DNA from 2 places in the Kitasatospora nipponensis genome. Region 2 is predicted to be linked to the other one. Evidence: riboswitches for the same ligand, from Rfam matches in the RefSeq annotation. Region 2 holds a riboswitch; the other holds the start of a gene.
What was found. A riboswitch is a leader RNA that binds a small molecule or an ion and turns the genes downstream of it on or off. The one in region 2 is predicted to bind guanidine.

Region 1 (3,848 bases), on a different contig from region 2:
CTTGGTCAGGCAGCGGGCGCGGACCTCGTCCACGGCCGGCAGGACGTCGTCGAAGACCCAGTAGTCCCGACCGAGCGTGGGCTTGCGGTAGGGCAGCACGGGGAGGGTCGCGGGCCGCGACGGGCGCGGGGACCGGGGAGGCATGGGCGGCATGGAGGAGACCATACCGGCCAGTTCCGGCCCTGCGCTGTCGTGAATCGGTCAATCTCTGTCCGGTCCGGCGGACTTGTCCCGTTCTGCGGGCAATCACTCTCGGCCGCCGGGGCGTTGGGAGCGCCGAGCGGTGCCGCCGGGCGGCGGGCGGGTGGACCGCGGACCGACCGAGGTGGCGGCCCCGGCCGACCCGCCGGGGCCCGGACCGGGCCGGCCACCGAACACCGGGCCACTGACCGGATGGCGTACACCCGGCGGGCGGCACGCCCACCGGCGGGTGGTTGCGCGGACTTGCCGCTGCCGCCGGTTACCACTTGACTGGTGGCCATCTCTTGCAGCAGCTCCGGCGGCGGGTGCGGACCGGCGGATGGCACCCGACACCTCATCCCTAGCGGAGGCGGCACGATGGCTGAAGAACCGACCAGTTGGGCAGCGTGGACCACCAAGCACGTGCACTCGGGACCGGGCGGGGTGCAGACCGTCGAGGGCATCGCCATCGCGGGTGACCTCACCGTGCACACCACCTGGACCGGCTCCGAGGCCGTCCTGACCGTGCAGTACACCGACTCGCTGGACTGGTTCACCCTGCAGGGCAGTCCGCAGGCGGTCTCCGACGAGCACAGCGCCCGCACCCTGCACCAGCACGCCGTGGAGGCGGTCAAGGCCGGCGGCGGCGCCCGGCTCCCCTGAGCGGCGCGGGCCCGCGGGGGCGGGCGGCTGCTAGATTCGGCCCGGGGGTCCGCCCGGGCCTGCCCCGGACGAGATGTGCGCCGTACCCGGCCTGCGAAGACGACGCTCGCTGGAGCCGTCATGTCCGCACCCCTCCACCCCGTCGCGCAGCCCCTGCAGGTGGCCTGGATCCACGGATCGCCCTCGGCCAAGCACAATGCCGACCCCGACCTCCAGGTGCACTGGTACGACGAGAACACCGTCATCCTGCGCCAGAACATGGCCATCGACTACGAGGCACCGTTCCTCTTCCTGCTCTTCGGCGCCGACCGGGCCGTGCTCATCGACACCGGTGCCACGGCCTCGCCCGAGCTGTTCCCGCTGCGCGCCACGGTGGACGGGCTGCTCCGCGACTGGCTGGCGGACCACCCGCGGGCCGGCTACCGGTTGCTGGTGCTGCACAGCCACGCGCACGGCGACCACGTGGCGGGCGACGGGCAGTTCACCGACCGGCCCGACACCACCGTGGTGGCGGCCGACCTGGCGACCGTCTCGCGGTTCCTGGGCCTGGGCCCGGCGCACGACCGCGAGGCGCTGCTCGACCTGGGCGGCCGCGTCCTGCACTGCCTGCCCACGCCTGGCCACCACCCCAGCGCGATCACCTTCTACGATCCCGCCACCCGGTTCCTGCTCACCGGCGACACCGTCTACCCCGGGCGGCTCTACATCGAGGACTGGGCGGCCTTCCGCGCCTCCCTCGCGCGCCTGGTCGCCTTCACCGAGACGCATCCGGTCGGCCACGTGCTGGGCTGCCACATCGAGATGTCCCGCACCCCGGGCGTCGACTACCCCATCCGCACCACCTACCAGCCGGACGAGCCGCCGCTGGAGCTGACGCCCGAGCGGCTGCGCGCCGTCCTGCGGGCCGTCGAGGAGGCCGACGCGGCCGCGGACGCGGCGGACGCGGCCGGTGGCACGGTCGACCTGCGGATCGGGCGGCACGTCCACCCGGACTTCGTCCTCTGCCACCGGCTCGACTGACCCACCTTGCGGGAGGTACCCGATGACCGACGGTCCGCAGCACCGCGCCACCGCCGCCGCGATCCTGCCGCTGGTGGGCGGCGCGGCCAACGTGGTCGCGGTCGCGCACTGCCTGACCCGTCTGCGGCTGAGCCTGCGCGACCACGCGCTGGTGCGCTCCGACGAGCTGCGGGCGCTGCCGGCGGTGCTGGGCGTGGTCGCGGGTGAGACCTGCCAGCTGGTGCTGGGTCCGGGCATCGTCGGCGGGGTGGCGCCGGAGTTCGAGCGGCTGGTCGAGCAGGAGCGGGCCGCTCACCCCGCGCCGGACACCGACCCGGCCCCCGCCCTGGCCGACACCGACACCGGCGCCGACGCGCTCGCGGCCCGCGGCTCGGCCCTGCGGGCCGCCAGGTCGGCGCGCAACGCGACCCCCGGCAAGCTCTTCCTGCGCAGGATCGCCGCCGTCTTCGTCCCGCTGGTGCCGGCGCTGGTCGGCTGCGGCATCGTGGCCGGGCTCGGCGGCCTGCTCGGCAACCTGGGCCGGGCCCCGGGCCTGGTACCGGCGCTGGGGGCGGTCTCGGCCGGTTTCCTGTCGCTGATCTCGGTCTTCGTCGGCTACAACACCGCCAAGGAGTTCGGCGGCACCCCGATCCTCGGCGGCGCGGTCGCCGCGGTGATCGTCTACCCGGGGGTCGCGCACGTCTCGGCGTTCGGGCAGCCGCTCTCCCCCGGGCAGGGCGGTGTCCTGGGCGCGCTGGCCGCGGCACTGCTCGCGGTCCGGGTCGAGAGGACCTGTCGCCGCCGGCTCCCGCCGGCCCTGGACGTGCTGGTCACCCCCACCCTGACGGTGCTGGTGACCGGCCTGGTCACGCTCTTCTGCCTGATGTACGCGGCCGGCGAGGTCTCCGCCGGGATCGGCCGGGCGACCACCTGGCTGCTCGCGCACGGCGGCGTGCTCGCCGGGCTGGTGCTGGGCGGACTCTTCCTGCCACTGGTGATGCTGGGCCTGCACCAGGCGCTGATCCCGATCCACACCACGCTGATCGAGCAGCAGGGCGCCACCCCGCTGCTGCCGATGCTGGCGATGGCCGGGGCCGGCCAGGTCGGCTGCGCGCTGGCGGTCTACCTGCGGCTGCGCCACGACGAGTCGATCCGCGCCACCATCCGGTCCGCGCTGCCGGCGGGCCTGATGGGCATCGGCGAGCCGTTGATCTACGGCGTCTCGCTGCCGCTGGGACGGCCCTTCGTCACCGCCTGCGTCGGCGGGGCGGCCGGCGGGGCGTTCGTCGGACTCCTCAACCAGCTGGGCAGCACGGTCGGCGCGAGCGCCATCGGGCCCTCCGGGTGGGCGCTGTTCCCGCTGCTGCGCGGCAGCCAGGGCCTGGGCACGGCGGTCGCCGTCTACGCCGGCGGACTGCTGGTCGGCTACCTGGTCGGGTTCCTGGCCACCTACGCCTTCGGCCTGCCGGCCGCCACCAGAGCAACAGCAGCGGCCGCAGCGGCGACCGCGGACCCCGCCCGGGAGAGCGCCGGCGAGGGCGTCACCAGCGGCGGCTGAACCACCCGCCGCACGCCCGCCCGGGCGGGAGCGCCGAGGCGTCGACGGATCGTCAGGTGCGGTACGCCCACCTGCCACCGTGTACGCAGCAGTCCGAGACGACGATAAGATCGTCAGCCTCTCTGTCTGAAAAAAGTGGTCTTATGAATAACCCTCATGTCCCCCTGCCCGAGCACCGGATCGGCGAGCTGGTGCGCTTCGTCCGGGAGAACTCGCCGTTCTACCGCGACCTGTACGCGGAGCTGCCCGCCGACGTCCACGACGTCACCGCCCTGCCGCTGATCGATCACGCCGCCTACTGGGGCGCGCACGGCATCGCCGACAGCCGGGTGATGACCGAGCCGCACACCGACGGGATCGTCTTCAAGACCGGCGGCTCCACCGGGGCCCCGCGCGCCTCCTTCTACACCCGCGAGGAGTGGCGGCGGATGAGCCGCCGGTTCGGCGA
Region 2 (3,848 bases):
CGCGGTGGCCAAGAGCCAGGCGAACAACCTGGACCTGCCGGCCTACGCGCAGGGCAACCTGGAGGGCTTCCTCTTCCCGCAGAAGTACTCGATCACCGACGGCATGAAGCCCGAGGACCTGCTCAAGCAGATGGTCGACACCGCGGTCCAGCACTACCAGCAGCTCAACCTCGACCAGGGCGCGCAGAAGATCGGCCTCAAGAGCGGGTACGAGGTCCTCGTCGAGGCGAGCATCCTGCAGCGCGAGGGCAACAACGACAACGACTTCGGCAAGATCGCCCGGGTCCTGTCCAACCGCCTCAACACCAACGCCACGCAGGGCAAGCTGCAGCTCGACACCACGCTGCAGTACGAGCTCGGCCGCACCAACTTCACCGACGCCGAGCGCAACGGGAAGACCCCGTACAACACGTACCAGATCAAGGGCCTGCCGCCCACGCCGATCTCCAACCCGGGGGACGCGGCGATCGAGGCGGTGCTCGCGCCCACGCCCGGCGACTGGGTCTACTTCGTGGCGGTGTCGCCGACCGAGACCCGCTTCAGCAACACCTTCGCCGCCTTCAAGAACGACGTGAAGGACTACTGCACCGCGCACGGCCAGGGCTTCGACGACCAGCAGGGCACCTGCAAGACCTGACGCGCGACCCGAAGCGCGATCCGAAGGACGTGACGATGCAACACCGGGCTGCCGTGCTCGGCTCGCCGATCGCCCACTCGCTCTCCCCGGTGCTGCACCGGGCCGGCTACGCGGCGCTCGGGCTGACGGGCTGGCGCTACGACCGCTTCGAGGTGGACGAGGCCGCGCTGCCCGGCTTCCTCGCCGGGCTCGACCCGCGGCAGTGGGCCGGCTGCTCGCTCACCATGCCGCTCAAGCGCGCGGTGATCCCGCTGCTGGACGAGGTGAGCCCCACCGCGCTGGCGGTGGAGGCGGTCAACACCCTGGTCCTGGAGGCCGACGGGCGGCGCACCGGCGACAACACCGACGTGCCGGGCCTGCTCGCCGCGCTGCACGAGCGCGGGATCGAGAAGGTCCCGGCGGCGGCCGTGCTGGGCGCCGGCGCCACCGCCTCCTCCGCGCTGGCCGCGCTGGCGCGGATCTGCACCGGCGAGGTCACCGTGTACGTGCGCGGGCCCGAGCGGGCCCGCGAGATGCGGGCGCTGGGGGAGCGGCTCCAGGTGGCGGTCCGCACCGCCGACTGGGAGCGCGGCGCCGAGGGGCTGGCCGGCCCGCTGACCGTCTCGACCACCCCGGTGGGCGCCACCGACGCCTTCGCCGCCGCGCTGCCGGACGCGCCCGGGGCGCTCTTCGACGTGCTCTACCACCCCTGGCCGACCCCGCTGGCCGCGGCCTGCGCGCGGCGCGGTGCGCCGGTGCTGGGCGGTCTGGACCTGCTGGTCCACCAGGCGGTGCTGCAGTTCGAGCGGTTCACCGGGGTCACCGCGGGGCCGCTGGCGGCGATGCGGGCGGCGGGCGAGGCGGCGTTGGCCGGGCGCTAGGGTCCCGGACCCGTCGGTGGGCGCCGAGCCGCCGCCGTCAGTGCTGGGCGGCGGGCTCGCGGCCGCGCAGCACGGCGACCAGGCCGATGAGCGACACCACCGCCCAGACGCCCTCCAGCAGCAGGAACCCCCACTGCGCGGTGAGCGCGGCCTGGGTGGCGAGGACCGCCGAGCCGGCGAGGTTGAGGACCAGGTACCCCCGCGAGCGCGCACTGATCCGGCCCCACTGGGCCAGCGCGAAGGGGATGAGAATGAGGATCGATCCGAGGATCTGGACGGCCTGCTCCATACCGGCACCCTCCTGACGGGGCTGCGTCGTCTTGTCGGTCCGGGTACGGCGCGTCTCGTCCGGTGGCCGCCGGTGGGCGGTCCCCTCCATTGTGCCCGAACGCGCGGTGGACGGCGGGGCCCGGGGTGTCCACCACGATGTCCGCCACGCGGACCGCGGCCCGGGGTGACCTGCGGACGTGAAAGGATTCGCAGGCGGGCGCGCATGACGACGCCCGTTGGATCGAGCCCCGGCCGGGAGCGCGGCGCGAGCGCCGCGACCGGACCGCTGACGAAGGAGCACCGTTGGGTACGTTGCGCTGGCTGACGGCGGGGGAGTCGCACGGCCCCGCCCTGGTCGCCACCCTGGAGGGTCTGCCCGCGGGCGTGCCCGTGACCACCGCGATGGTGGCGGACGCGCTGGCGCGGCGCCGGCTGGGCTACGGCCGCGGAGCCCGGATGAAGTTCGAGCAGGACGAGGTGACCTTCCTCGGCGGTGTTCGGCACGGCCTGAGCATGGGCAGCCCGGTGGCCGTCATGGTCGGCAACACCGAGTGGCCCAAGTGGGAGCAGGTGATGTCGGCCGACCCGGTCGACGAGCAGATCCTGGCGGGCCTGGCCCGCAACGAGGCGCTGACCCGCCCCCGTCCCGGCCACGCCGACCTGGCCGGCATGCAGAAGTACTCGATCGACGAGGCCCGCCCGATCCTGGAGCGCGCCAGCGCCCGGGAGACCGCCGCGCGGGTGGCGCTCGGCGTGGTGGCCCGCTCGTTCCTCAAGGAGACCTGCGGGATCGAGATCGTCTCGCACGTGGTCGAGCTGGGCGCCGCCAAGGCCCCGGCCGGCGTGCTGCCGCAGCCCGGCGACGAGGCGCGCCTGGACGCGGACCCGGTGCGCTGCCTGGACGCGGACGCCTCCGAGCGGATGGTCGCCGAGATCGACCAGGCGCACAAGGACGGCGACACGCTCGGCGGCGTCGTCGAGGTGCTCGCCTACGGCGTGCCGGTGGGCCTGGGCTCGCACGTGCACTGGGACCGCCGGCTGGACGCGCGCCTGGCGGCCGCGCTGATGGGCATCCAGGCGATCAAGGGCGTCGAGGTCGGCGACGGCTTCGAGCTGGCCCGGGTCCCCGGCTCGAAGGCGCACGACGAGATCGTGCCGAGCCCCGAGGGCATCCGGCGCACCTCCGGGCGCTCCGGCGGCACCGAGGGCGGCCTGTCCACCGGAGAGCTGCTGCGGGTGCGGGCGGCCATGAAGCCGATCGCCACCGTGCCGCGCGCGCTGCAGACCGTCGACGTGCGCACCGGTGAGCCGGCCAAGGCCCACCACCAGCGCTCGGACGTCTGCGCGGTGCCGGCCGCCGGCATCGTCGCCGAGGCGATGGTCGCGCTGGTGCTGGCCGACGCGGTGAGCGAGAAGTTCGGCGGCGACCACGTCACCGAGACCCGCCGCAACGTGCGCGGCTACCTCGAGAACCTGATCGTCCGATGAGCCGGGACGAGGGCGCGGGCAACCTCCCGCTCGTCCTGGTCGGCCCGCCCGGCGCCGGCAAGAGCACGGTGGGCCGCCTGCTGGCCGAGCGCCTGGGCACCGGCTTCCGGGACACCGACGCCGACGTCGAGCAACTGGCCGGCAAGCCGATCCCGGAGATCTTCATCCAGGACGGCGAGCCGCACTTCCGCGAGCTCGAGTGCCGGGCCGTGGCGCAGGCGCTGGCCGAGCACCGGGGCGTGCTCGCGCTCGGCGGCGGCGCCGTGCTGGCCGAGCCGACCCGGGCGCTGCTCGCCGGGCGGACGGTGGTCTTCCTGGAGGTCGCCCTCGGCGACGCGGTCAAGCGGGTCGGCCTGGACGCCCCGCGCCCGCTGCTCGCGATCAACCCGCGCCAGCAGTGGCGCGAGCTGATGGAGCGGCGCCGCCCGCTCTACCTGGAGGTCGCCACGGCCGTGGTCGGCACCGAGGGACTCACCCCGGAGCAGGTCGCGGACGCGGTACTGGAATCACTGAAATGGGAACACGCATGAGCACCGTCACCATCCACGTCGGCGGATCGGCCGGCCACGCGCCGTACGACGTGCTGATCGGGC

Region 1: another riboswitch for guanidine. It lies ahead of ABD323_RS19125 (MBL fold metallo-hydrolase); the one in region 2 lies ahead of ABD323_RS15525 (CBU_0592 family membrane protein).

What each region holds. Positions count from the first base shown of each region.
Region 1 is NZ_BAAALF010000064.1:25,538-29,385, reverse strand. It holds gene ABD323_RS19135 (DUF6445 family protein) at 1-153, opposite strand, end outside; gene ABD323_RS19130 (hypothetical protein) at 559-843, shown strand; guanidine-III (ykkC-III) riboswitch at 885-952, shown strand; gene ABD323_RS19125 (MBL fold metallo-hydrolase) at 964-1,863, shown strand; gene ABD323_RS19120 (PTS transporter subunit EIIC) at 1,886-3,400, shown strand; gene ABD323_RS19115 (phenylacetate--CoA ligase family protein) at 3,544-3,848, shown strand, end outside.
Region 2 is NZ_BAAALF010000045.1:43,822-47,669, forward strand. It holds gene mltG (endolytic transglycosylase MltG) at 1-637, shown strand, start outside; gene ABD323_RS15520 (shikimate dehydrogenase) at 673-1,497, shown strand; gene ABD323_RS15525 (CBU_0592 family membrane protein) at 1,535-1,786, opposite strand; guanidine-III (ykkC-III) riboswitch at 1,807-1,871, opposite strand; gene aroC (chorismate synthase) at 2,071-3,255, shown strand; gene ABD323_RS15535 (shikimate kinase) at 3,252-3,785, shown strand; gene aroB (3-dehydroquinate synthase) at 3,782-3,848, shown strand, end outside.